2 regions of the Actinomyces viscosus genome follow, and region 2 is predicted to be linked to the other one. Evidence: riboswitches for the same ligand, from Rfam matches in the RefSeq annotation. Region 2 holds a riboswitch; the other holds the start of a gene.
The links. Region 2 has a riboswitch for S-adenosylmethionine ahead of EL340_RS05285 (methylenetetrahydrofolate reductase). Riboswitches for the same ligand answer to the same signal wherever they lie in the genome.
Positions count from the first base shown of each region.

Region 1: another riboswitch for S-adenosylmethionine. It lies ahead of EL340_RS10595 (methionine ABC transporter ATP-binding protein); the one in region 2 lies ahead of EL340_RS05285 (methylenetetrahydrofolate reductase).

Region 1 covers NZ_LR134477.1:2,475,321-2,489,497, forward strand. The annotation lists gene EL340_RS10590 (methionine ABC transporter permease) at 1-124, opposite strand, end outside; gene EL340_RS10595 (methionine ABC transporter ATP-binding protein) at 121-1,284, opposite strand; SAM riboswitch class I at 1,278-1,367, opposite strand; gene EL340_RS10600 (alpha/beta hydrolase) at 1,869-2,831, shown strand; gene EL340_RS10605 (low molecular weight protein-tyrosine-phosphatase) at 2,846-3,391, opposite strand; gene pheA (prephenate dehydratase) at 3,772-4,716, opposite strand; gene EL340_RS10615 (fructosamine kinase family protein) at 4,996-5,916, shown strand; gene EL340_RS10620 (hypothetical protein) at 6,357-8,984, shown strand; gene EL340_RS10625 (glycosyltransferase family 2 protein) at 9,185-10,069, opposite strand; gene EL340_RS10630 (DUF885 family protein) at 10,735-12,759, opposite strand; gene EL340_RS10635 (TetR/AcrR family transcriptional regulator) at 13,558-14,115, shown strand; gene EL340_RS10640 (NAD(P)H-dependent oxidoreductase) at 14,115-14,177, shown strand, end outside.
Region 2 covers NZ_LR134477.1:1,191,510-1,205,686, reverse strand. The annotation lists gene EL340_RS05320 (GNAT family N-acetyltransferase) at 1-173, shown strand, start outside; gene EL340_RS05315 (2-dehydropantoate 2-reductase) at 249-1,217, shown strand; gene dnaE (DNA polymerase III subunit alpha) at 1,390-4,983, shown strand; gene EL340_RS05305 (BCCT family transporter) at 5,365-7,302, shown strand; gene EL340_RS05300 (RNA-binding S4 domain-containing protein) at 7,372-7,656, opposite strand; gene EL340_RS05295 (right-handed parallel beta-helix repeat-containing protein) at 7,843-10,302, shown strand; gene EL340_RS05290 (hypothetical protein) at 10,377-10,739, shown strand; SAM riboswitch class I at 10,849-10,933, shown strand; gene EL340_RS05285 (methylenetetrahydrofolate reductase) at 10,938-12,191, shown strand; gene metE (5-methyltetrahydropteroyltriglutamate--homocysteine S-methyltransferase) at 12,188-14,177, shown strand, end outside.

The DNA of each region.
Region 1 (14,177 bases), 1.3 Mb from region 2:
CGAAGGTCATCGCCAGGGTCTCAATCAGGGCGTCACCGAGCTTGCGCTGGATGACGGGGTTGTCGAACCAGGTGCGGCTGCTCGGCAGGGCCGCCTGGGCCAGCGGAAGGAGGATCGAGTTCATGAGCGGACCTCCGCAGCGATACCGGCCTGTCGCAGGGTGCTCACGGCCTGTTCGGTCTCGGGACCAGGGACGGTGACGGCCAGGCGCCCGATCTGGGCCTCGCCGATCGTCTCGAAGACGCCGGCGGCGATGTCGCCGCCGAGCTCGGCCACCATGGACATGAGGGCGACCGCGGCCGGCTGCCCCGGGTGAGCGGTGATGGAGACGTCGACGACGCTCTCCCCGTGGGCGACGGCGGCCTCGGGCACCTTCGGGAAGGGCACGATCTCGCGCGAGAGGCGGGAGTCGACGTCGAGCACGATGTCCTCCAGCCGGCCGCTCTCGACGATCCTGCCGGCCTCGAGCAGGCTGACGGAGTCGCAGACCTGGCGGACCACGCTCATCTCGTGGGTGATGATGATGACGGTCAGGCCCAGGGTGTCGCGGACGTTCTTGATGAGCTCGAGGATGGAGCGGGTGGTCTCCGGGTCCAGGGCGGAGGTGGGCTCGTCGCACAGGAGGACGGCCGGGTCGTCAGCGAGGGCGCGGGCGATGCCGACGCGCTGCTTCTGGCCGCCGGAGAGCTGGGAGGGGTAGGAGCCGCCGCGGTCGGCCAGGCCGACGAGGTCGAGCATGCGCTCCACGATCGGGCGCCGCTGCCCGCCCGCCACGCCCGCCAGCGCCAGCGGGTAGGCGATGTTCTGGGCGGTGGTGCGCTGGTCCAGGAGGTTGGCGTGCTGGAAGACCATGCCGATGCGGCGTCGGGCCTCGCGCAGCTGAGCGGCCGGCAGGGCGGTCATGTCCTGGCCGTCGACGCTCACGTGGCCACTGGTGGGGCGCTCCAGGGAGGTCAGGCAGCGCACGAGCGTGGACTTACCCGCCCCGGAGGTCCCGACAATGCCGTGGATGGAGCCGGGCGCGACGTCGAGGCTGAGCCCGTCCAGGGCCCGCACCTCCTTGCCGCTGCGCAGGCGGTAGACCTTGTGGACATCACGCAGGGAGATCATGGGCTCGGCGGACGAGCTGGCGGGGCCCGTCCCGGAGTCCTGAGGATCGGCGTCCCGAAGGTCGGCGCTCACGCCCTCCTCATGCTCGACGCGCTGGGGGCCGGCGGGGTCGTCGCCCTCGCGCCGGTCAGAGCCGGCGGTCGACTGGTCAGGTGTGCTCACGTACTCCTCCATCGTTCCTGGCGGAAGCACCCGCACCATGAAGGGGGTTGCTGCAATGTCGTCGAGCCAGGTCTCTCGGTTGCTCTAGATGGTCACGAGTAAAATACGCAGCGTCTCCTCGGTGGCGCAAGCGAGGGCCATGGCAAGGGACCGAGGTCACGCTCTCTGGAGGTCCACTCAGCCGGGTCCACGCCCACGTTTCGGTAACGCTCTGGGTATTCCCAGGTATCGTATCGGCGACGCTACTCGCACCGCCCAGGGCGGCGTGCTTGGATCAGCTCATGAGCGCGCCCTCCGATCAGACCTCCCCCGAGCCGCAGCCGGAGCCGACCCTCGAGCCGCCCCAGACCGGACCCGCCACGAGGAGCGCTCAGACCGCGCCGCCACCGGCAGCGGCGCCTTCGTCCGGGACGCCTCCCGCCGGGCTCGGGCCCGTGCCTCCTCCTCCGGCTCAGACGCCGGCCGCCGTCGGCCCGGGCGACGCAGCCGCCACAGGGCAGGGCGCAGCCGCACCGGCGGCTCCGGTCTCCGCCGGCGAGAGCGCCCCACCCAAGGCAGCCGCAGCACCCGGCGCCTCCGGCGCCGCTGCGCCCGACATCCTGGGCGAGCCGTGGGTGGCGCGCCGCATCCCGGTGACCGAGTCGCCCACGAAGGCGCCCGGCGCCGACCACGCCGTGCTCGTCTTCCAGCGCGAGGCCGCCGGCCGAGCCAGCGCGCCACGCCACTCGCGCGCGGTCCTCTACCTCCACGGGCGCAGCGACTACTTCTTCCAGACCCACCTGGCCCAGGCCTACCTCGACGCCGGCTACGAGTTCTACGCGCTGGACCTGCGGGCCTGCGGGCGCGCCGGCGTCGGGCACGCCTCCCCTCACGACGTGCGCGACCTGCGCGTCCACGATGAGGAGATCTCCGAGGCGCTGCGCATCATCCGCTCCGAGCACGGGCACGACGTCGTCGTCCTCAACGGGCACTCGACCGGCGGGCTGCAGGCGGTCATCTGGACGGCGGACCACCCCGGGACCGTGGACGCCCTCGTGCTCAACTCGCCGTGGCTGGACCTGCGCGGCTCGGCGCTCGTGCGCTCCTACGGGTCGGCCTTCGTGGACCTCATCTCGCGACGGGACCCCGAGCGAGTCATCGGCGAGCCCGGCAGCGGCAAGGAGGACAACTACGTGGCGGCCCTGCACCGGCGCTGGCGCGGCGAGTGGGACTGGGACCTGGCGCTCAAGCCGGCGCCGTCCTTCCCCGTGCGGGCCGGTTTCCTGGCGGGGATCCGCCGCCTGCAGCGCGAGGTCCACCACGGGCTGGGGATCCGGGTGCCGATCCTCGTGTGCTGCTCGACGGTCAGCAACGGCGCGAGGGCCACCCTGGAGGAGGCGCAGCGCTCCGACGTGGTCCTCGACGTGGACCAGATCATCGACCGCGCCCAGTACCTGGGCGATGACGTCACCGTCCGCCAGATCCCCGAGGGCGTCCACGACCTGGCCCTGTCCGGGCCGCTGGCGCGCGCCGAGTACCTCCAGGCCGTCACGAGCTGGCTGGACAACCGCCTGCACTGAAACTGCACTGAAACTCAGCTGAGGCGGGCGGCGAGCTCGTCACTGACCCGTTCGACGACCTCAAGGGTGTCGACGAAGTCGGCCATGGTGCCGTACCAGGGGTCGGGGACGTTGAGGACGCTGCGGGAGGCCCGACTCGCGGCGACGTCCTCGGCCTGCCGGGCCGCGGTGGGGTCGAGCTCGCGGTACATGCGGATCCGGGAGGGATCCGCTCCCAGGCCGGCGGCGCGGCGCTGGAGGACGTTCCAGTGCGAGTCAGTCATGGCCAGCAGGAGGTCGGCCTCGACGATCTCGGCGTCGGTGACGCGGTGGGCGGTGTGGGAGGTGATGGCGATGTCCGTGGCGCGTGAGACGTCGTCGGCGCCGGTGCCGTAGCCGGCCTCGTTCAGGACGCGGCGGGCGCGGGAGTCGATGGGGTTTCCGCGCTCCTCGTCGGAGACGCCGGCGGAGGTGACGACCACGCCGCCTGGCCCGGAGTCCGGGGCGCCCGCGGCGGCGAGGCGGTCGCGCAGGACGATCTCTGCCATGGCCGAGCGGCAGATGTTGCCGGTGCACACCATGACCACCGAATAGGGCCCGGAGCCCCGACGGTCCGGCAGAGGCGCCGTTTGTGCGGCGGAGGCGGGCGAGGAGGCAGCGGCAACGGAGGCCGACTCGGTGCTGGCGTCAGGGGTAGTCACGCCCTGAGCCTTGCGCACGCCCCGGGCACCTGTCCACCGGCCTGGCCCTGGCGCGCCGGCACCCCACATCCCGGGCCACCGCCGAGGCCGACTCACCAGCCACCACACGGCCGGGGACATTCTGCCCGGCCGGGTGCGTGCGGTGCGCGAACGGGGACATGTCACACCGTCGGGTGCAGAATTCCTGTCCCCGCCGGCGTCGAATGTCCCCGGCCGCAGTGGAATGTCCCCGCCGGCGACGCGAGCAGGGGCGGGCAGGACTACAGCGCGCGGCCGTCGAGGACGTCGGCGACCCAGGAGCGGGCCACGACGAAGTCCTTGTCGCTGGTGCCGGCCAGCACCGCCGTCGGGCGGGCGTCCAGCCGCGGGTAGGAGCCCAGGAACCGCACCACCGGGCAGGTGCGGTGCAGCCCGATGAGGGCGGCCTGGACCCGCTCCTCGCGCACGTGCCCCTCGACGTCGATGGAGAAGCGATAGCGCCCCAGGGAGTCGCCCACGGGCCGGGACTCGATGCGCGAGAGGTTGACGCCGCGGGCGCTGAACTGCTCGAGCATGTCCAGCAGGGCGCCGGAGCGGTCGTGCGGGAGCTGGACGAGGAGGGTGGTCTTGTCGGCGCCGGTGGGCTCGCCCACGCGGCCGGGCTGGGTGACCTTGACGAAGCGCGTGACGGCGTCGGGGTTGTCCGCCACTCCACCGGCGATGACCTCCAGCCCGTACTCCTTGGCGGCCAGCGGGTTGCACAGGACGGCCTGGAAGCCGGTGTCCTCGGTCGAGGAGGCCAGCGCGCGGGCGGGCGCCGAGGTGGAGGTCCCGGCCACGTAGACCGCCTCGGGCAGGTTGAGGTGGACCCAGCCGCGGCACTGCGCCCAGGCGTGCGGGTGGGTGGAGATGGCGCGCACATCCTCCAGGCGGGTGCCGGGGCGGCCGGCCAGGACGAAGGTGATCGGGACGGCCATCTCGGCGGCGATGACCAGGGGCGTGGAGGCCACCAGGCTGTCCAGCGTGGCGTTGACGCCGCCCTCGACGGAGTTCTCGATGGGCACAACCGCGGCCTCCACCGTGCGCTCGCGCAGGTGGTCCAGGGCGGTGGGCACGTCCGGGCAGGGGTCGAGCTCGACGTTGACAGGGGCGACCTGGCGCAGCGCCATCTCGGTGAAGGTGCCGGCCGGCCCCAGGAAGGACCAGAGCGGAGCGGGAGCAGTCATGGGCACAGGGTAGCCAGGTCCGGGCCGGTCGGCCGGAACCGGGCTGCTCCGTGGAACGTCCGTGGAACGTGGTGGGCGCGCCGGCCCCGGTCCCGGCGGGGACGCGGCCCTCCTCCGGCCCTCCCGCAGCCGCACTGAGCCCGGCCTCGGCAGGAGTCGCTCCGCGCCGGCGAGCACCCCGCTACCGCCCCCGCCGCTGAGGGCCACGCCCGCGGAGTCGCTCCGCGCCGGCGGGCGCCCCACCTCCCGTAGCCGCACCGGGCCTGGCAGGCTGGGGCCATGAGCGTTTTCCGCAAGCACGACGACGGCCCGGTCTCCACCGCCCTGGAGGCCCAGGGCCTGACCTGGCTCGCCGAGGCGATGCCCGACGGCGGCGCGCACGTGGTCCCGGTGACCAGCAGCCCGGGCTGGCTGGAGGAGCCGCGGCTGACGACGACGAGCGTGACGCCGGCCGGGGCGGAGGCCTTCGGGCGGGCGCTGGCCGTCACCCACGCGGCGGGCGCCCCGGCCTTCGGGGCGGCGCCTCCCGGGTGGGACGGCCGCGCGCAGATGGGCCGCTCGGACATCCGCCTGCGACCGCACGCCGCGGAGGAGGGCGAGCCGCGCCGCTGGGGCGAGTTCTACGCCGAGGACCGGATCCTGCCCTACCTGCAGCCCGGTCGGGACAACGGCTCCATCAGCGTCGGCGGGGCCCGCGTCATCGAGCGGCTGTGCGAGCGCCTGCGCGACGGCGACTTCGACACCGACCAGCCGGCCCTGGTGCGCACCGGCGCCCGCGAGCGCGGCGCGCGGGTGGCGGTGGCCCGCACGCACGGGGACCTGTGGTGCGGCAACGTCCTGTGGACCCCGGCCGACGAGGCCGCGCAGTGGGCGCCGCCTCGGGCCGGGCTGGGGCCGCAGGAGGAGGCCGCCGGGAGGGCTCTCGCGGGCGGTTCGGCCGGGCCGGCCACCGTGGTGGGGGTGCTCATCGACCCCATGGCGCAGGGCGCGCACGCCGAGACCGACCTGGCGGCCCTGGGGGTGTTCGGGCAGCGCTACCTGGACCGGATCTACGCGGCCTACCACGAGGTCTCGCCGCTGGCGGCGGGCTGGCGCGAGCGGGTCGGCCTCCACTCCTGGCACATCATCATGATTCACGCCTTCCTCTTCGGCGGCGGCTATGGCGGCGAGGCGGTCGCCGTGGCCCGCCAGTACCTGTGAGCGGTGCCGACCGCAGCGCACGCTGCGTGGCCGCTGACACCTGAGCCGTGTTGCACAAGGAGGATGGAGCGCCCGCGCGTTCGTAGGGTAGGTCGCGAGGTCGTACCCTCTACCCCTCGAACGCGCGGCACAAGGTACGACCGCGACGTCGGCGACTGGTGAGGGAGGCCCACCCGGACACACGCAACAGGACCTAGGTCGTGTTGCGAAAGGGAACTCCAGGGGCGCTTGGGGCTGCGCGCGGGCATCCGCTCGGCCGCCAGACCCCGTTCTCGGCGAGGAAAGTGTCCGTATGGGACGACTTTGAAACCGGCCTCCGAAAACACCCTTCACGTTTGCGCAGGTCAGAGCGTTTTGCTCGCGAGACGTTCGCTGACGCGGGCGTCAAAGTCGTCCCCTGCGGACAGTTTTCCGGCTGGGACGGCCCGTAGGCTGGTCGGGTGAGACCTCCACGACGCCAACAACGCCTGGTGCGCGCGGTCGTGTACGTCCTGGTCCTGCTGGTGGTCATCGGCATGATCCTCACGATGGTGGGATCGGCCCTCGCCGCTGCGACTCCGGCGAGCCCGGCAGGAGCGGCAAGCTCAGCGGAGCAGGCGTCCTTCGCCCCGGCCGCTGCGGCCTCCCGCCTCTCCCCCGCGGCGAGCCCCGGCTCCACGTCCCCCTCCGCGGCTGCCTCCGGCGCCCCACGGGCCGACCAGCCCTCGCAGCCGGCGCCGGTCGTCGTCCTGGGCACCGGCAACCTCACCTGGGCGGACCTGCAGGCGGCGGCCTCAGCGACCACCGGCGACGGCCCCGGCACGGGTGATGCCGGTTCAGCGGCCGCCCATCTGCTCTCCTTCGCCTCCCAGAGCGAGCCGATCAACCTGGCCGTGCGCACCCCGGCGGACCGCACCTGCCCGGCCGACGGCTGGCTCACCCTGGGCCGGGGCGCCCGCGCGAGCGCCGTCAAGCCCACCGGCCCCTGCACCAGTCCCAGCGCCCCCGTCGCTTCCGACAGCGCCTCCCCCCTGGCCCGCACGCTAGGACAGGACGTCTCGGTCATGACCGTCGGCTCCGGAGCACAGCTCGCCACCGGCGCCCCCGAGGGCTCGCCGAGCACCACCTCCTCGACAGTGTCCTCGTCCCCCTCCCTGTCCGAGGCCCTGGCCACCGGCGCCGACCTCACCATCGTCGACACCACCGAGGGCGCCTCCACCGACGCCGAGCGGATCACAGCCCTTGACGGCGCCTTGCGCGTGGTCCAGGAGCAGGCGCGCCCCGGCACCCGTATCCTCATCGCCTCCCTGGCTGACGACGAGGACCCCGGCCCCCAGATGGCGGTGCTCCCGGCCGGTACGACGAGCGCGCGCGGCACCTCCGGCGGACTCATCGTCGGCACCTCGACGCACCGCGCGGGCCTGGCCCAGCTCACCGACCTCACGCCGACCCTCACGACCGCCCTGGCCGGCCGCAAGGACCCGGCCTTCGACGGCCAGCCGCTGAGCCTGCCCGTCAGCGGCCAGAGCGGCGCCGCGACCGCCACCACGCCGAACACCACCGCACCCGATGATGCCCGCATCACCCGGCTGGCCGACGACGCCCTACACGCCCGCGCCTCGCAGCTGTCCGTGCTCGGCTCCGGCGCCCTGCTGGTGGTGTCGGCCGCACTGCTGCTGGTCTGGGCGGCCCTCGCGCTGCGCGGGCCCCGGCCGGACCGACGCCGGGCGGTGCGTCGCCGGGTCACCTGGGCGGCCATCGTCCTGAGCGCGCTGCCGACGGCACTGCTGCTGGTCAACGCCGTCCCGTGGTGGCGAGTGGGAGCCCGGCACGGCACTCCGTCATCGTGGGCGCCGGCCGCCGTCCTCGCCGCAGCCGTAGTCATCGCTGCCTGCATCGTGGGGGCGACCGCCGGGATCGTGACACTGGTGCACCGGTGGCGCAGCCGCCCCCTCGCCTCGCCCTCACCCTCCTCCTCGGGGCTCGACGCCGCGACCGCCCCGGGGCCGGCCGGATCCGCCGACCCCGCGTCCTCGCAGGAGTCTCCCAGGGTGGCACCGCAGCCGGACGAGGCCACCACCCCCGAGCCCTCCACCGACCCCGCGCCCTCCTCGCCGTCTCCGCCTCTCGCCCGGACCGCCTCCGTGGCGCTGCTGGTGGCGGCGATGATCCCGCTGGCCTGGCTGGTGGATGCCGCCGCTGGCGCTCACCTGGCCTTCAACAACCCGTTGGGCATGAACGCGGTGGTGGCGGGCCGCTTCTACGGGGTCTCGAACACGGCCTTCGCACTGGTGGCCGGTGCCCTCGTCGTCGTCACCGCCGGGGCCTGGGAGGCGCTGGGGCGCGGTCGCCGAACCGCCCTGGCCCTCACCGGCCTGCTGGGCGGTGCGGCGCTGATCGTCGACGGCGCCCCCCAGCTGGGCGCGGACGTGGGCGGCGCCCTGACCCTCGTGCCGACGCTGGCCTACCTCGGTGCCGGCCTGGCCGGGCTACGTCTGAGCTGGCGGCGCTGGCTGGCCATCGGGGCCGCGACGGTCCTGGTCGTGGGCGGTTTCGGCGTCGTCGACCTGTTCCGACCGGCCGGCCCCACGCATCTGGGGCGCTTCGTCCGCCAGCTGGTGGACGGCTCCGCCGCGGGCGTGCTGGGACGCAAGGCGTACGCGCTGGTCGGCCCCTTCGTGACGAGGCCGGACGCCGCTGCCGGCCTGGTCTGCGCGCTGGCGCTCATTGCCGCGGCCATCTGGTGGCTGCGCCGGCAGGTGCGGGCCTGGCGCGCCGGCACCAGCCCCTACGTCTGGCTCGCCTCCACCGCTGACGGGGACGTGTCACGCGGCGGGGGACCAAATTCCTGTCCCCGGCCGCGTGACATGTCCCCGTCCGTGCACTGGGGGACGACGGCGCTGCGGTCGCTGGGGGTGCTGACGGTCGTGTCCGTCCTGGTCAACGACTCCGGCGTCACCATGGCGGGCTTCATCCTCGCGGCGGCCGCCCCCGCTCTGCTGGCACTCCTGCTGACACTGACCGGGAGCGCCTCACCGCAGCCCACCAGCGTCTCCCCCGCCGCCCCGACTGAGAGCCTGCGTCAGTAGGTGGACTCAGTAAGTGGCTGAGGTGGAGATGGTCGCGCTTGTGGCACCCTGCCGGTACTGCACGCGCCTGGGGTGCTACTGGCCGGGACATGGGCGTACTCCACGTGGGGCGGGGACTCGTGCAGTGCGGTCAGCTCCTGACCAGTACCACCCGGACCTCGTGGAGCAGGTGCCTGGACGCGCGCTCGGCGCGTCATGCGTCAGCTGTCGGCCGTCTCCGACTCAACGGTCTGCGGGGCGCCGGCATCGTGTTGCTTCTCGGCAGGGTCGACGTCGTCGTCGGACGTGGGCGGTAGCGGCACGGCACGGTAGGCGAAGAAGTGGTCCTGCTCGGCGGCCGCCTTCTCGAAGGTGGCGCGCGGCACCCGGTGGCGGCGCAGCTTGCGCTGGGTCACGGCCCGCAGAACGTCCTTGTACTGTGCGGCTCGGTGCATCGTGCCGGCCCGGTCGTTGCCGGTGACGCGGTGGGTGATGTCGCAGGGAACCTCGATGACCGCGAGCCCGGCCACAAGGACGTCGATCGTCAGGCCGACCTCGACCCCCCAGCCGTCGGCCAGGGGCACGGCCTCCTCATAGGCCTCGCGGCTCAGACATCGTTGGCCGGACAGCGGCGCCACGGGTGACCACCCGGTGGCCAGTGAGATGGCCCGTCTGGCGGCGCGTACGACCCGGCCGCGCCCACCGGCCCCGGCCTGCTTGGGAGGAACCGCGATGGACATGTCGGCGACGCCGTCGACGACCGGGGGCACCAGCTCGGCGCAGGAGGCGGCCGAGTCGCCCAGGTCGGCGTCGATGAACAGCAGCAGCCGGGCGGGTCCGTCCACGTAGTCGCGCATCGCGACGACGGAGGCCCCGGTCTCCATGGCGGAGGCCTTCCCGCGCGAGACGGAGTGGCGGACCGTCACGGCGCCGGCGGCGCGGGCGTGGTCCTGGGTTCCGTCGGTCGAGCCGTCGTCGACGACGATGACGAGGTCCACCCGGGGAATGGAGCGGCAGGCCCGAACAGTGGTGGCGATGCGCTCGGCCTCGTCCTTGGCGGGGATGACCACGGCAACGCGCTGGTCGGGGCGCTTGGTGGGACTCACGCCACCAGGGTATCCAGACTCGCGGTCTCCGGCCGACTCCTGAGCCCCCCGTTGTCGCACACCTTTTTTGTGAGGCCCGTCAAGTTCACCGATTTGACACGGTTAAGTGCGGGATTTCGCGACTCCCAACGGACCAGGCGTTCACCGACGGCGCTCCGGGAGCATCCCGCCCACCGCCGCGACACGCCGACGCCATCTCGCCAACGCCGGGGAAGCGACCTATGGTCAGGCCTTCCCCAGCGATTTTGTGTCAAACCTTCAGCATGGGACAACGGTCCCCGGAGAAACCGACAAATATTGCAGTAAAGCAACACATTTCCTGATAGAAAGGCTAAGATCGCCTGTTTCGGCATGTCACACCCGGTTCTCGTGGCACAGTGAAGCCATGGAGCCCGTCAACGGAGCCGGGTTCCGCTGACGCACCACGCGTCCTTCTGTGTGCCGGGGCGACGCCCCCTGCCGCCCCGGCACGCCTTGGCCCCTCTGTGACCGCGCCGCCGGCGCGGATCTCGTCCATCCATGTTTGCGCAGGCAGCACTGGTTCCCCATCCTCCGCCAGACGAGAACCCCGGTACTTCGCGCGGGCGCCCCGCGGGTCACGGAGGAGGAGACATCCAGGGCCCGGCCGACGAACGACTGGGCCCCTTTTGCATTCTTCGTACAGGTCAGTGCAAGGCGCTTGCGAGGAGATCGAGCCCCACGCTCCCTAGGTCGATACCCCTGTTGTGGAAGGCCCGCAGGTCCAGCCGACCGCCCTCGGCATGGGCTTGCTCCTGGGCGCTGCGCCGACCGGCCTGCCAGACCCGCTCGCCCACGGCGTAGGTCAGCGGTTGGGCCGGCCATCCCAGGTGCCGGGAGACCTCGAAGCGCAGGCGCCCCTCGGAGATCACGGTGTGGTGGCGCAGCACGGCGGTCACGGTGGCCCGGTTCCACTCGCGGCTCGCACCGGGCAGGGCGGCGACGTCGTCGGGCACGGGCAGCCGAGAGTGGACACCCAAGTCCACCAGCACCCGGGCCAGGCGCCAACGGCGCGCCGCCAGACGGCCGAAGCGGTCCTCAGGCGTGGGCATGAGCCCGAGCTCGTCGGCGAGGGACTCGGCGTACAGGCCCCAGCCCTCGTCGCAGCCGGCCACTGAGCCGAGATAGCGCTGCCAGGCGGTCAGTCGGGTGCTGGTGGCGTGCGCACCGACGTGGACGTGGTGGCCGGGAACCGACTCGTGCAGAACCGTAGTCCGCTCCATCCATGGCCACACCAGTCGTTCGCCGTCGGCCAGGGACCTCAGGACCACGCCGGGCCGGCGCTCTCCGCCGGTGCCGCGCGGCTCCTCGTAGCGAACGACGCCGGCTCCGGATTCGCCCAGGCGCACCCGGGGGCGGCCCAGACCGTCGGGCGGGTCAAGGACCCGTCCGACGACAACATCCCAGGCCTCATCGGCCACCTCCTGCGCCCAGATGGTGTAGTCCTGAGGGCGCAAGGCCTGGGTCGGGTCAGCGCGCAGATGCCGGTTGAGACTGTGGGCGTTGGCGCCGGGACCGAGGATGTCGACGGCGATGGCGTCCTGCTCGGCGATGACCCGGGCCAGTTCCTCGGTTGCCCAGGCATAGGTCTCCTCGGGATCCACCCGGGTCCCCAGGACCCGGCGCATCCACAGGGCGTGGCGCCTACGGCCGACCCCCTCGGCCTGGGGGGCGCGTGGGGAGAGCGTGGTGCGCAGGTGCGAGGCGAAGTCCAGGGCAGCGCGGCGGGCGGTGATGTCAGCTTCCTGGAGCTGGACGTGCAGGGTGGCCGGCAGATCCTCGGGCAGGCCCCGGGTACGGCGGCTGGCGAGATCGCGCGCCTGACCGGCGACGACGTCGACCTGACTGAGCGGGGCGATGGCACCGGCCTCGGCGGAGGCGGCCAGGGAGGCGGCCAGTCCCTCCAGGGCGGCGGGCAGCGCCTCCAGGCGGGTGCGGTGCAGGTTCCAGGCGTCCTCCCACTTGGCCTCGGCCTCGGCGAGGTCGGCCTCCTCCGAACCGGCCCGATCAGGGGCCTCGGGGGGCCGGTGCAGCTGACGGGCGATCTGCTGGAAGGGGGAGGAGAGGAAACCAAGGTTCCCGCCCTCTTCACCGGCGGAGATGAACTGGATGGAGGTCTCCAGGCGCTCCAGGAGGTGGCGGCGCAGGAGCTCGTCGGAACCGGTCGAGCGGTCGACTGCGGCCACGCGGTGACGCAGGGAGCGCTCGGCGCTGAGTCGCTCGGCCAGGCCCGCGGGCGAGTAGTCCGGCAGGATAGATCCTCCGGGCAGGCCGGTCCGGGCGGCCGCCTCGGGGTCGTAGGCGCACAGGAGCATGGCGTACTCGTCAGCGAGGTCGCGCAGGACCACACCGGCAGCGGCGGTCTCCGAGGGGGAGCGGACGGAGGAGCGGGCTGTGGCCTGGGCAGAGGTGTGGGCGGAGGGGGCGGTGGAAGCAGCCGCATCCACGTCGCGCACGCTCAGGGGAGCGCCGGCCGTGCTGACGGGGTGCCAGGTTCCGGAGCTCGGATGCTGCGGGTAGACCGGTGGCCGCTCGGGCGGCCCGGTACTGACCGGGCTGGTGGTGGGCGCAGGAACGGCGTCCGTGCCGCCGGTCTGAGCATCCTGCTCGTGGAGGTCGGAGAGTGGCGCAGCGGTGCCTGGTTGAGAGCGGTTCGCGGGATCAGTGGTCATGACAACAGGCCTTTCGCTTCACTCGCCGCATGGCGGGCGGGCCCGGCGGCGACGCTGCCGTCCCACTAGGGTGCCAGGAACTGGAACAAAGGTCCATAGGCGTCATGGTTCTGACAGCGAACGAAATCGAATAAATCAAGTGGGGCTCCGTGCCGCCCGGGCGACAGGGACTGGGAACTGGCGGATAGCAGGACCCCGACTGATGAGGCTCAACGACGAGCCGGAGCAAGGTCCCTCGGCGGCGGGCTCAGGAACCCGTGGTTCCTCTTCGCCCCTCCGACCGACACGGACGCCCGAAGGCGTCAGCGGATAGTCACTGGATAGTCACTGAATGGCGGTCGACGAGCATCGATGGCGTCGGCTGGACGGACCGACAGGAGCGCAGGGGGCTGACGCGCATCGGCATCGACCGCGGTGCGGAGCCGCAAGCGGTACGCGTCATCAGTGCTCCTTTCATGCCGGACGAGCCGGGACTGGTCGACGCAAGGCGTTCGTCGTGCTGTGATGGACTTGAGATGATTCAAGGCCTCCTCGGCAGGAGTGTCAAGACCCCTGCCCGGAGGTTCACCCGTACCGATATTCCCGCAGGTCAGGGGCGTTCTCAACAGTCTCCCGACGTCGTTGCGATAGCACCGTTGATAACGTTAACAAGGGGGTTGTCAAGCCCTCTTCGCATCAACCCATCCGACCCCGGATCGACCACATAGTGGTCACTCCCGGTTGACAGCGACGACGGAGCGCACCGACCCCGCCCCAGTACCGCTTGACAAATAGGTAAATTGAGTTAACCTACTTGGCGTGAAGATAGATCGGCGCAGCACGGATACCCGTCAACGGCTCATCGACACCACCCTGGACCTCATCGAGGTCCACGGGTGGAGCGAGGTGACGCTGGGCGGTGTGGCCCGTGCCTGCGGGGTGACCACGCCCGCCTGCTACAAGCACTTCCCGTCCAAGACGAGTCTCTTCGAGGCCGCGGCGCGCCAGCTGTCCACCTCGTTGGGCGAGCGCGCGGGCGCCCTGGTCCGGGAGGACCCGATCGAGTCGCTCGTCGGCATCGGATCACTCCTGGTGGATCTGGCCGCCGAGCGCCCCCGGCTCTTCGAGTTCAACCAGGTCAGCCCCGCGGCCATCGCCGCGCTCGACCGGTTGGATGAGCACCCGCTGCTGGCACTGACCCGCGGCGAGGTGGAGCGCCTGGCCGCGCAGCGGGGAACCGATCCGGAACCGCTTCACCTCCTCGTGTGGTCCTGCCTGCAGGGCTACACCCAGCTCATCGCTGTCGGCGCCACCACCGCCGACGCCACCTTCATCCGCGCAGCCCTGCGCGCCATCGTCACGATTGGAGACAGCTGATGACCACCAAGAAGACTTCCAAGAAGACGGGCGAGCGCACCCTCATCGTCTACGCCCACCCC
Region 2 (14,177 bases):
TCGAGGTGATCCTCTCCGCCCAGGAGCAGGCCATGGGCTTCTACCGGCGCTGCGGCTACCGGGTCCTGGACGCTCACCGCTACCTCGATGCCGGAATCTGGCACCAGGACATGGCCCGCACCGTCACTACCATCACCGCCGCCACTACCGCCACCGCGGACGGCCCGACCTGACGCCCCCAAGGGCACAGAGACCGCGCTGATCGACTCAGCCGAAACGGGCGGAGCAGCGCAGGAGAGGAGACACGCATGCGGATCGCCGTCATCGGTGCCGGAGGCATCGGCGGGTGGCTCGGAGCCCGCCTGGCCGCAAGCGGCCAGCAGGTCGGGTTCCTCGTCCACGGCCGCACCCTTGAGGCTCTGCGCTCCGGCGGGCTGACGCTGCGCGACTGCTCCAACGGTGGGTCCGGCACCGTGACGGCCCGCATCGAGCAACCACTGGCGAGCGAGGATCCAGGCGCCCTCATCGACGCCCTGGGCGGGCACCCGGACCTGGTGCTCGTCACCACCAAGGTCGACGCGCTGCCCGAGCTGGCTCCCGCGCTCAGGTACCTGATCGGACCGAGCACCGGCGTCGTCTCCACCCAGAACGGGGTCAGCGCACCCGACCTGCTCGCCGCCGCCGTCGGGACCGAGCACGTCCTGCCCGGCGTGGCCCGCGTCTACTCCGCCGTCGTCTCCCCCGGAACCGTCCGCACCATCGGCTCCGCCGGTTCCCTGGCCCTGGGGGAGTGGAACGGCAGAGCCTCCGCCCGCAGCGCCGCCATCGTCGCCGCCCTGGAGGAGGCCGGCATCCGTGCCTGGGTCCCTGACTCGGTCTGGGCCGAGCTGTGGCGCAAGGTGGCCTTCGTCGTCGTCCAGGGCGCCCTGGGGGCTGCCGCGAACGCGCCTATCGGCGTGCTGCGCAGCGACCTGCGAGACGCCTTCACCGAGGCCGTGCGCGAGGTCGTCGCCGTCGCCACGGCCCTCGGGCACGACCTGGCCACCGATGACGCCCCCGACCCGGTCACGGCCGTCATGGCCCTGGCCGACGCCCAGCCCGCCGGAGCCACTACCTCGATGCAGCGCGACATCGCCGCCGGCCGGCCCAGCGAGCTCGACGCCCAGCTCGGCTCCGTGTGCCGATCCGCAGACGAGGTGGGCGTGCCCACACCCGTACTCGACCTCGCCCACGCCGTCCTGGCCCCGAGAGAGGCTGCCGCCCGAGTCCGGGACTGACGGAGAACCCGTCGCAGGCCGCCGGCCGGTCGAGGACGTCCACCGGGGGCGGAATTCTCACACGCGCTGCCCGACCACACCGGGAATGTCCAGACGGCGCAACGGTTTGACGGCGACACCGCCGCCGGTCGCCTCCCACGGACGAGGAGCCCCACGGGCCTAGGATGGGCCCATGGCGCAGATGAGCAGTCAGGAAGATGCAGCCCCCAGGGACGACTTCGTCCACCTCCACGTCCACACCGACTACTCCATGCTGGACGGCGCCGGAAAGATCAAGGACTACGTGGCGGAGGCCAAGCGCCTGGGCCAGCCCGCCCTGGCGATCACCGACCACGGCTACATGTTCGGCGCCTACGAGTTCTACTCCGTCGCCAAGGCCGCCGGCATCAAGCCGATCATCGGGGTGGAGGCCTACATGACCCCCGGCACCTCCCGCTTCGACAAGACCCGAATCTTCTGGGGCGATGAGTCCCAGAGAAGCGACGACGTCTCCGCCCGGGGCTCCTACACGCACATGACGCTGCTGTCGCGCAATGACGAGGGCCTGCACAACCTCATGCGCATGGACTCCTTCGCCTCCCTGGAGGGCCAGTGGGGCAAGGCCCCCCGCATCGACCGCGAGCTGCTCTCCCGCTACGGGTCCGGCCTCATCGGAACCACCGGCTGCCCGTCCTCGGAGGTCCAGACCCGCCTGCGCCTGGGCCAGTGGGACGAGGCCCTGCGCGCCGCCGGGGAGCTTCAGGACATCTTCGGCAAGGAGTTCTTCTACGTCGAGCTCATGGACCACGGCCTGGAGATCGAGCAACGCGTCACCAAGGACCTGCTGCGCCTGGCCCAGCAGATCGGAGCCCCGCTGCTGGCCACCAACGACTCCCACTACGTGCGCCCCGAGGACCGCACCATCCAGGACGCGATGCTGTGCATCAACTCCGGATCGGTGCTCTCCGACCCCGACCGCTTCAAGTTCGACGGTGACACCTACTACCTGCGCCCCGGTGCCGAGATGCGCCGCCTCTTCTCGGAGATGCCCCAGGCCTGCGACAACACCCTGCTCGTGGCCGAGCAGTGCGACGTGCGCTTCCGCACCGTGGACGAGGGGGCCTCCTTCATGCCGGCCTTCCCCGTGCCCGAGGGCGAGACCGACGAGTCCTGGTTCGTCAAGGAGTGCTGGCGCGGCATGGACCGCCGCTTCAACGGCGACATCCCCGAGGACTGCCGCAAGCAGGCCGAGTACGAGATCAGCGTCATCACCCAGATGGGCTTCCCCGGCTACTTCCTCGTCGTGGCCGACTACATCAACTGGGCTAAGGCCCACGGCATCCGGGTGGGGCCGGGACGCGGGTCGGGAGCCGGGTCGATGGTGGCCTACGCGATGGGTATCACCGAGCTCAACCCGCTGCGCCACGGGCTCATCTTCGAGCGCTTCCTCAACCCCGAGCGCATCTCCATGCCCGATATCGACGTCGACTTCGACGAGCGCCGGCGCGACGAGGTCATCGAGTACGTGCGCGAGAAGTACGGTGCCGACCGCATCAGCCAGGTCGTCACCTACGGCGTCATCAAGGCCAAGCAGTCCCTGAAGGACTCCAGCCGTGTCATGGGCTACCCCTATGCGGTCGGTGACCGCCTCACCAAGGCCATGCCCCCCTCGGTCCAGGGCAAGGACATCTCCATCAAGGGCATCTTCAACCCCGACGACGAGCGCTACGGGGAGGCCGAGGAGTTCCGCAAGCTGCACGCCGAGGACCCCGACGCCCAGAAGATCGTCGAGCTGGCCAAGGGGCTGGAGGGCATGACCCGCCAGTGGGGCGTCCACGCCTGCGCCGTCATCATGTCCTCGGCCACGCTCACCGACATCATCCCCATGATGCAGCGCCTCCAGGACGGCGCCGTCATCACCCAGTTCGACTACCCCACCTGCGAGCACCTGGGCCTGCTCAAGATGGACTTCCTGGGACTGCGCAACCTCACGGTCATCTCCGACGCCCTGGACAACATCGTCGCCAACGGCAAGCCCGCCCTGGACATCGACCACGTCGAGCTCGATGACCGCGCCACCTACGAGCTCCTCTCACGTGGCGAGACCCTGGGCGTCTTCCAGCTCGACGGCGGCGGCATGCGCACCCTGCTGCGCCTGATGAAGCCGGACAACTTCGAGGACATCTCCGCCGTCGGCGCCCTCTACCGGCCCGGCCCCATGGGGGCGGAGTCGCACACCAACTACGCGCTGCGCAAGAACGGCCTGCAGGAGGTCGTCCCGATCCACCCCGAGCTCAAGGAGGCCCTCGAACCGATCCTGGGAACCACGCACGGCCTCATCGTGTACCAGGAGCAGGTCATGAAGATCGCCACCGACCTGGCGGGCTTCTCCATGGGCAAGGCCGACGCGCTGCGCAAGGCCATGGGCAAGAAGAAGATGGACATCCTGGCCAAGATGTTCGTCGAGTTCGAGGCCGGCATGGTCGAGGCCGGGTTCTCCAAGGAGAGCGTCAAGACCCTGTGGGACGTCGTGGTGCCCTTCGCCAAGTACGCCTTCAACAAGGCCCACTCGGCCGCCTACGGGGTCGTGTCCTACTGGACCGCCTACCTCAAGGCGCACTACCCCACCGAGTACATGGCGGCCCTGCTCACCAGTCAGAAGGACAACAAGGACAAGCTGGCGGTCTACCTGGGGGAGTGCCGCCACATGGGCATCACCGTGCTGCCCCCGGACGTCAACGCCTCGCGGGCCCAGTTCTCCGCGGTCGACGAGGACGTGCGCTTCGGACTGTCCGCGGTGCGCAACGTCGGCATCAACGTCGTCGACGCGATCGTGGCCGCTCGCCAGGAGAAGGGGGAGTTCACCTCCTTCGAGGACTTCCTCGACAAGGTGCCCGCCGTCGTGTGCAACAAGCGCACCATCGACTCCCTCATCAAGGCCGGCGCCTTCGACTCGCTGGGGCACACGCGGCGCTCCTTGCAGGCCTGCCACGAGGACTTCGTCGACGAGGTCATCGGCGTCAAGCGCAATGAGGCCGCCGGCCAGTTCGACCTGTTCGCGTCTCTCATGGGCGGCTCCGACGGCGAGGACGCCTCCCCCTTCGGCAACGGCCCGGTCTTCTCCTCCGACGTCCCCAACCTGCCGGAGTGGGACAAGAAGGACAAGCTGGCCTACGAGCGCGACATGCTGGGACTCTACGTCTCCGACCACCCCCTCATGGGCCTGGAGGGCCTGCTCGGAAAGCTCGCCGACAAGGAGATCTCCGAGCTCCACGAGAATGATGAGCTGCCCGACGGCGCCATGGTGACCATCGCCGGCCTCATCACGTCGCTGACCCGCAAGACCACCAAGCAGGGCAACCTGTGGGCCATCGCCCAGATCGAGGACCTGGCCGGCAGTATCGAGGTGCTCTTCTTCCCCCAGACGTATCAGACCGTCTCCACCATGCTGGCTCCGGACACGGTGGTCACGGTGCGCGGACGCCTCAACCGGCGTGACGGCCAGGTCGCCCTGTACGCCCAGGAGATGACGATTCCGGACATCTCCAGCGCCGCTCATGAGGCGGTTCTCATCACGCTGCCCACCAACCGGTGCACCGGGCCGCTGGTCGAGCAGTTCAAGGACGTGCTCACCAAGCACCCGGGAGGGTCCACGGTGCGTCTGACGCTGACCAGCCCTGGGCGCGAGGTGCGCACCCAGCTGGACGCCTCGCTGAGGGTGGAGGCCTCGCCGGCCTTCTACTCCGACATCAAGGCGCTGCTGGGCCCGGGGTGCCTGCGCCACTGAGCCGGATGCCGCTGTGCCCCGGTGACGGGGCTCAACCCTGATGCAGCCGAACTCACACAGGCCTGCCTGCGCCCCGTGAGAACGCCTCGGCCGTGACCTCGCCGTGTCCTCGTCAGTGCCTGACAAGCAGCAGGTCAGAGGTGGTCCAAGCCCGCTCCCAGGAAGATGGGGACAGGCTTTGGAGCGATAATCCGGACTCCCGGCGACGCCCGTGCCGACCGGCTCTCAGGTGCCGGCTCCCTCTTGCCTTGATACGCTCGTAACGTCCTGAAGCAGCCAGTGATTGTGCCGTGGTTGTGCAATGACTGTCTGGTGACTGTTCACTGGCTGTATTGTCTACGAGGTAATTTAATGAGTGACGAGGATCTGAACCCTCCAACGATGACGCAGGAACAGGAGCAGGAAGGTTCCGCGCAAGAAGAGGAATCGTCTCAGGGAACGACTACGACGCCGGCCTTCCACGCCTCGCCGGCAACGGTGAAACGGCGGCAGCGTCACCTGCTGGAGCGCCTGAGGAGATCGGTCTCCCGGCAGCCCCACGACACGGGCGAGGGCATGGACAAGGTGGTCTTCGGCGTCGCCGCAACGGCGACCCTCGCCTTCGTCGCATGGGGCTTCATCGACCCGCACGGGCTGGGACGGGTCTCCAAGTGGGCTCTGGGGGGAACGATCAGCAACTTCGGGTGGCTCTTCGTCCTGTCCTCAACCCTGTTCGTCGTCTTCGTGGTCTTCGTCGCGGCCTCGCGGTTCGGCAGGATCCCCCTGGGAGGGGACGGGGAGGAGCCCGAGTACTCCACCGGGTCGTGGGTCTCCATGATGTTCGCGACCGGAATGGGGATCGGCCTGATTTTCTACGGCGTCGGCGAGCCGCTGTACTTCTACATGTCTCCGCCGCCGGACACCGTCGATCCGCAGACGGCCAAGGCCGCCAGCACCGCGATGGGGACCGCGCTGTTCCACTGGACGATCTACCCGTGGGCGATGTACGCCCTGGTGGGGCTCGGAATGGCTTACGGAACCTACCGGCTGGGCCGGTCCCAGCTCTTCTCCGCGATGTTCACCTCCCTGTTCGGACGTCAGGCCGTTGACGGCATCGGAGGACGCGTCATCAACATCCTGGCGATCGTCGCCACCCTGTTCGGATCCGCCTGCTCCCTGGGACTGGGGGCGCTGCAGATCGGAGGAGGCATGGTGTCGACCAACCTCGTCGACGAGGTGAGCTCCGGGACGCTGGTGGCGATCATCGCGGTTCTCACCGCCTGCTTCGTGGCCTCCGCCATCTCCGGCATTGAGAAGGGCATCCAGTGGCTGTCCAACATCAACATGGTCCTGGCCGTGCTCCTGGCGATCATCGTCTTCATCGGCGGGCCCACGCTGTTCATCCTCAACATCATCCCCTCAGCGATCGGTGACTTCATCGATGAGCTGCCCGCCATGGCCTCACGCACCGCAGCCGTCGGAAACAAGGACATGTCCGACTGGCTCTCGTCCTGGACGATCTTCTACTGGGCCTGGTGGATCTCCTGGACGCCCTTCGTGGGCATGTTCATCGCCCGGATCTCGCGCGGTCGTACCATCCGGCAGTTCGTCACCGGTGTCATGTTCGTTCCCTCAGTGGTCTCCCTCATCTGGTTCGCCATCTTCGGCGGCGGTGCCATCGGGCTTCAGGAACGGGCAGAGCGCGCCGGCAGGACGGTGGATGCCCTTGTCCACCTCAAGGATGACGGCACCCCCAACCTGAACTTCGACACCATTCTGTTCGACCTGCTCAACGCCATGCCCGTGCACCGGGTGGTCCTCTTCGTGCTCATGGCCCTGGCAGTGGTCCTGGTGGCGATCTTCTTCGTCACCGGCGCTGACTCCGCCTCCATCGTCATGGGTGGCCTGTCGGAGAACGGGGCCACCGAGCCGAGCCGCTTCACGGTCGTCTTCTGGGGCGTGGCCACGGGCGGGGTGGCCTCCGCCATGCTGCTCGCCGGAGGGGACGATCGCTCGGAGGTCCTCACCGGCCTGCGCGACATCACGATCGTCTCGGCACTGCCCTTCGTCGTCGTCATGCTGCTGCTGTGCGTCTCGCTCTACAAGGACCTCAACAACGACCCCATGCTCCTGCGGCACTCACTGGCCAACCAGGTCCTGGTCGACTCGGTGACCACCGCGGTCACCACCGCCAGCGAGCCTCATGAGGTCGAGACCATCAAGCTGCACACCACGCTGTCCTCCACCGCGGACAGTGAGGACGGCGACGACGGCGACGACGGCGATGACGGGCAGGACTCTGGTGCTGATGCCGCCGTTGGCGGCAGCGACGAGGGCTGACGAGGGTTCTGGCGAGCCTGACGGAAGTCGGGGTGGGCAGCCCGCGGTCGCGTGTCGGGCGGCTCGTTGTCAGTGCTGGGTTCCGGGACCGGTTCCGGAACCCAGCTGCTCGACGACGGCGCCGACCCGACCGGCAGGGTGCTCGACGACCACGACGTCGCCGTCGCAGAGGTGGTGCCCTCGGCGCGTCTCCGCGGCGCCGTTGACCGTGACGTCGCCGGCCTGGATGGCGATGCGCGCCTGCGAGCCGTCCTCCACCAGGTCGGCCAGCTTGAGGAACTGACCGAGCTTGATGCTTCCAGACACTGAGACAACCGGGTACCGGGATGTGTTCTGCGGTGTTGCGTGCGTCATAGACTGATCCTTGCAGAAAGGAAGCATGTCATGCACGTCGATCCAGGTAGCACCTAAGACAAGGCTGCAACGGCGCTGTGAGTGAGAGAAGCGTCTCTCAGAAGTAAGCGGATATAACGGATGCCAAATGCAATTTATCACGGTAGGGTAACGGCGTTCTGATAACACTACGGAGACGGAGACACCATGAAGCGTCGAATCGTCGCCCAGATGGCGATACTCGCTCTATCGCTGTCGGCGCCTGTTCTGGCCGTGACTCATGCGCCAGAAGCGGCTGCCGCGGACGGTAGCACCATCCATGTCTCGGCCGAAGGAGGCTCGGACGCGGGAGACGGAACCGCTGCCAAGCCTTTCCAGACCATTGGAGCGGCCCTGAAGACTGCCGGTAACGGCGACACCATTGAACTGGCCAACGGCACCTACCGCGAGGGTGAGCTCGCCGTGGACAAGGGCGTGACCATCAAGGCCGCCGAGGGAGCCAAGCCGGTTCTCACCGGTGCCGAGGTCCCCACCAACTGGAGCGCCGGGGGTGACGGAAAGTGGTCCACAGGCAACGACATGGTCCGCTTCTGCACGGTCTGCACCATCAACGCCGACCCCGCCAAGGAGGGAATGGCTGCTCACCCCGAGCAGGTGTTCGTCGACGGCCAGCCCCTGACTCAGGTGCTCAGCCGTGACGAGGTCACGGCGTCCAGCTTCTACGTCGAGGACCCCGACCCGGTCACCCTGAAGAACCCGAACAACAACCAGGCCGGCTACAACGTCAAGGCGCACCGGGGCACCTCCTACGTCATCGGCGTCGACCCCAGTCAGCACCAGGTCGAGGTGGTCCAGCACTCCCGGGCGCTGTCCTTCAACACCGACAACATCACCCTGTCCGGGCTGACGGTGGAGAAGTACTCCGCGGTTCAGCGCTGGGACTACCAGGACCCTGAGATCGGCACCATCTCCGGTGGCGGGATGGTCGTGGCCGCTCACGGGACCCCCCGCATCGAGAACTCCACCTTCCGCTACTCCTCGACAGCCGGTGCGCTGCAGGTCATTGACTCCACCAACGCAGTCGTGTCGAACAACCTGTTCGAGAACAACGGCTCCAACGCCTTCGGCATCAACGACTCCAGCGGAGCCAAGGTCGAGAACAACCTGTGGAGGAACAACAACACCTCCGGCTTCATCACGAAGGACTGCGGTGCCTACTGCACCCTGGCCGACACCAAGATCACCCACTCCAAGAACATTCGCTTCGCCAACAACACCGTGGACTACTCGGCCACCGGCCAGGACATCTCCGACCCCACGGCCTATGACCAGAACCGCGGCGCCGGCATCTGGTTCGACGAGGGCGTGATGGACTCCGAGATCGTCGGCAACTACTTCGTCAACGTCCCGGTGGCGATCTTCAACGAGGTCTCCTCCAACAACCTCATCGCCTCCAACATCGTGGCGGGAGCCGGCATCGGTATCCACATCTCCGGCTCCAACGACACCCGGGTGTGGAACAACACCGTCTCCCACGCGCTGACCAGCCTGTGGATCCAGGAGGACACCCGCTCCGACGGCTGCAACGCCCGCAACGCCCAGGGTGCGTGCACCCAGGTGCAGAAGTGGAGTGCTGAGCACGGACTGAGCTGGGACACCACCAACACCACGGTGATGAACAACATCTTCTCCTCCGAGCAGACCACCCCCAAGCCCGGGGACGAGTGGCGCTACTCGGCCATGGTCGAGGTCACCGGTGGCGCCAACCAGGACGGCTCCGGTGCGGTCTACGCCAACGAGATGGTCTCCACCATCGACTACGACGCCTACTACCGCCACGAGAACCCCGCGACCCTGTCGACCACGGTCCTGTGGAACTGGGGCGCCGACCGCATGACCCAGTCGGTCAACGCTGAGAAGCTCGCCGACTTCACGTCCAACCCGAACGTGAAGGCCTCCGGCAAGGAGACCAACGGTCTGGACCTGCAGGGCTCTCCGGAGAACAACCCGTTCTTCGTCAAGGAGTCCGCCAACCCGATGGACAAGACCTCCGACTTCCACCTCAAGGAGGGCAGCCCCGCCTCCGGCACTGGTCACGCCCTGCCCGAGGACATCGCCAAGACCCTCGGTGTCAACGCCAACGTCGCCGTGGACCGCGGCGCGCTGGTCAACGTCGCCTGGGGCGGCGGCGCCGTCCCAGGCGCCGGTGACAACGCCGGTGACAACGGCGGCAACGCCAACAACGGCGGGAACAACAACGCTGGAAACGGCGGCAACGGCGGCAACGCTGACAACGGTGGCAACAACAACGGCGGTGGCGCCGGTGACAACGGCGGCAATGGCGGCAACCAGCCCTCCTCCACCGCTGCGTCCCAGGACGGCAACGGCTCCACCGCTGGTGGGGGCGCCACCGGCACCGCCGGTCAGGGCTCGCAGAGCGCCAACCCCTCCAACTCCAAGGCCGGTGCCGGCCAGAAGAACTCCAGCGTCGCCAAGCCCGGCGCCAGCGCGGAGGCCGGGCAGGGGCAGGACGCCGCTGCCGCGGCGGCCGCAGGAGGTGGTCGGCTTCCGCTGACCGGTACCAGCATGGTCGCCATCGTGCTGGCGGTGGCCGCGATCGCCATGGGAGGCGGCTTCATCCTGGTACGCCGTCGTATGGCCAGCTGAACGGCTCCGGCCTCGGGGTGAGGCGCGGCGGCATGATCTTGTGAGGAGCACCGGACATCCCGGATCATCATCCTGTGTCGCAGCCGCTCGCCATCACCGTCGGTGACCGCTTCCCCGTGGGGGAGAGGATGTTCCGGCTCACCCCGAGGCTGGCTCAGTCCACCATCGCAGCACGCTCCGTCCTCATCGATATCGCTCAGCACCGAGAGGTCATCACCTACGGTGAGCTCAGCGACTCGATCGGACGGAGCGTGCTGCCGCGTCACATGGGGCCCATGCTCAGCATGATCAGCCACGACTGCCAGGCTCGGGGTGAGCCGGACCTGGCGTCCCTCGTGGTGTCCGCCGCCACCGGCGAGGTCGGCACCGGGGACGGGAGCTGGGCTCCGCCGCAGCGGCTCGCGTGCTGGGCGAGATGGGGTGGAAGAGCGCCCTAGCCCGCAGCTGCTCGGGGCGCAGGACGCGGGCAGGCTTGCCGACTGAGCAGAAGATTCTCGCTATCTGGGATGCCGGTGGGGCAGGGGAGTGGTCATGGTTTGATACGCTCGACCATCCAGAGCGGCCGAGAGACCTGGTTCGATGACGCCGCAGCAACCCGGTGCGCGGGTGCTTCAGCCAGGATCGATGGAGACGACGTGATAGACAACGAGTCCGCTGAGCCCACCGAGTCCACCGCCGGAGTCGGGAGCCGCGGTGATGACTCCGGGCGCGGCGAGCCGGCAGCGGTACGGTCAGCGAGACGCTCACTGCCGGGATCGACGGGATCACTGCCCACCGTCAGCCTGGAGCTCTTCCCCCCGCGTCCGGGCAGGGCCGCCTCGGCCACCTGGGGCCGGATCGACAGGCTCCTGGCCACCGGTCCTGACTTCGTCTCGGTGACCTACCGGCCCACCTTCGTGACCGAGCCCGCTCCGGGGCCCACTGAGAGGGACCGAGGAGCAGACCGCCTGGAGCCGGTGGGCGACCGGGGCGACGGCATGCCCCGTGTGCGCGCGGTCCAGGAGGAGACCAACCCGTCGGAGGGCGTGCTCGCCCACGTGCTCGAGTCCAGCACCATCCCCCTCATGGCGCACCTGACCTGCATCGGCTACCGCAAGCAGGAGGCCGTCGACATCGTCACTCGTTTCCTGCGTATGGGGGTGCGGCGCTTCCTGGCGCTACGCGGTGACCCGCCCGCCGGTACCCGGGCCGACGACGTCGCTGGGGAGCTGCGCCATGCCGACGACCTCGTCCGGGTCATCCGAGAGGTCGAGGCCGACTTCTTCGGTGACGGCAGGCGACATGTCACCATCGCCGTTGCGGCCTACCCGGCCACCAGCGACCACATCGAGGCCATCGAGGTCCTGGCCGCCAAGCAGGCCGCCGGCGCCGACCTGGCCATCACCCAGGTGTTCTACGACCCGGCCGACTACGTGGCACTGACCAACGCCGCCTCCTACGCGGGGGTGAGCATCCCGATCCTGCCCGGGGTCATTCCCCTGACCGACCTGCGCCGGCTCACCCGCCTCGAGGCGCTCACCGGGGTCAAGGTGCCGGAAGGTCTGCGATCCTCACTGGGATCGGCCAGCGGCGCCGCCCTCGTGGAACGCGGCATCGGCGCCACCCTCGACCTGGCCACGGCGCTGCTGCGTGCCGGAGCGCCCGGACTGCACCTGTACACCTTCAACCGGACCCGCCCGGCCCTCGACGTCATCAGCCACCTGCGTCTGGGCGGCATCCTGGCCGGAGCCGCCCCCGACCGGGAGGTGCGCGACGCCGTCGACCGCGGCTACCTCCAGGCCACACCCGGCCGGGGCCCCTCCTTCCTGCGCTGCGGCTCCCCGGGCGCAGCAGCCTCTTCCCGTCATCCCGTCCAGCCTCACACCACCATCACCAAGGAGAACGCATGAGCGCCACCCCTGAGCCGGCCACCACCGCCTCACCGGCGGAGATCGCCGTGACCGAGTCGCAGGTCCCCTCGGCCCCCCTCCCCGGGGCCACCATCCTGGGCTACCCCCGCATCGGGAGGGACCGCGAGCTCAAACGCGCCGTGGAGTCCTACTGGAAGGGAGCCCTGAGCGTCGATGAGCTCAGGCACGCCGCCGCCGAGCTGCGCGAGGTGACGCGCTCGCGCTTGGCGGACCTGGGTCTGACCCAGCCCGCCTCGGTGCCCGCGGACTTCACCCTCTACGACCAGGTCCTTCAGGTCACCGCCACCCTGGGGGCCGCCCCCGCCCGCTTCCGCGACCTGCTGGACGCCGACGGCGCCCTGGACATCGAGGGCTACTTCACGCTGGCCCGCGGCGAGGGGGCCCGCCCCGCCCTGGAGATGACCAAGTGGCTCGACTCCAACTACCACTACCTGGTCCCCGAGATCGACGCCTCCACCCCCATCGGCTACGTCGACACCGCCATCGCCGACCAGGTCCGTGAGGCCAAGGAGGCCGGGGTGGAGACGCGCCCCGTCGTCGTGGGGCCGGTGAGCTACCTGCTCATGGCCAAGCCCTCCGACGAGGCGGCCGAGGACTTCCACCCCCTGGACCGCCTCGGCGACGTCCTGCACGCCTACGGCCACCTGCTCATGGACCTGCAGAAGGCCGGTGCCACCTGGGTCCAGCTCGACGAGCCCACCCTGGTCTCCGACTCCTGGAACGTCGATCGTGGACGCATCCTCGATGCCGTGCGCGACGCCTACACCTGGCTGGGCGCCATCGTGGAGCGTCCCCAGATCCTCGTGGCCGGAACCTACGGTTCTCTGGGCGACGCCCTGCCCGTGCTCGGAGCCACCCCGATCGAGGCCGTGGGCCTTGACCTCGTGGCGGGCTCCCTGCCCGAGGTCGACGACCTGGCCGCCCTGGAGGGCAAGACCGTCGTCGCCGGCGTCGTCTCAGGACGCAACATCTGGCGCACCGACCTGGACGCGGCACTGACCACGCTCGAGCAGCTGCGCGAGCGGCTCCCCGAGGGCACCCCCATCACCGTGGCCACCTCGACCTCCCTCCAGCACGTGCCCCACGATGTCGAGCGCGAGACCGCCATCGACCCGCAGATCCGTTCCTGGCTCGCCTTCGCCGACCAGAAGGTCGGCGAGGTCATCACCCTGGCCAAGGGACTGGCCGAGGGCCGTGACGCCATCGCAGCGGAGCTCGCCCAGGACGCCGACCTGCGCAGTCAGCGCGCCGCCCACCCGGGCGTGCACCGCGACGAGGTGCGTGACGCCGTCGACGCCGTCACCGACGCCGACCGCTCCCGCGCCCCCTACGCGCAGCGCAAGGCGGCCCAGGACGAGCGCCTGGGCCTGCCCGAGCTTCCCACCACCACCATCGGCTCCTTCCCGCAGACCGCCGAGATCCGCAAGGCCCGGGCCGCCTGGCGCAAGGGCGAGATCGACGACGCCGCCTACGACGCCGCCATGCGCGCCGAGATCGCCAGCGTCGTCGCCCTCCAGGAGCGCCTCGGACTGGACGTGCTGGTGCACGGCGAGGCTGAGCGCAACGACATGGTCCAGTACTTCGCCGAGCTGCTCGACGGATTCGTGACCACCGAGCACGGCTGGGTCCAGTCCTACGGATCTCGCTGCACCCGTCCTTCGATCCTGTGGGGTGACGTCGCCCGTCCCGAGCCCATGACGGTGGCCTGGTCGGCCTACGCCCAGTCCCTGACCGACAAGCCCCTCAAGGGCATGCTCACCGGTCCGGTGACGATCATGGCCTGGTCCTTCGTGCGTGACGACGTCCCGCGCGCTCAGGTCGCCGACCAGCTGGGCCTGGCGCTGCGCGAGGAGGTCGCGGACCTCGAGGCCGCCGGGATCGGCGTCATCCAGGTCGACGAGCCGGCCATCCGTGAGACCCTGCCGCTGCGTCGCGCCGACCGTCCGGCCTACCTGGAGTGGTCCG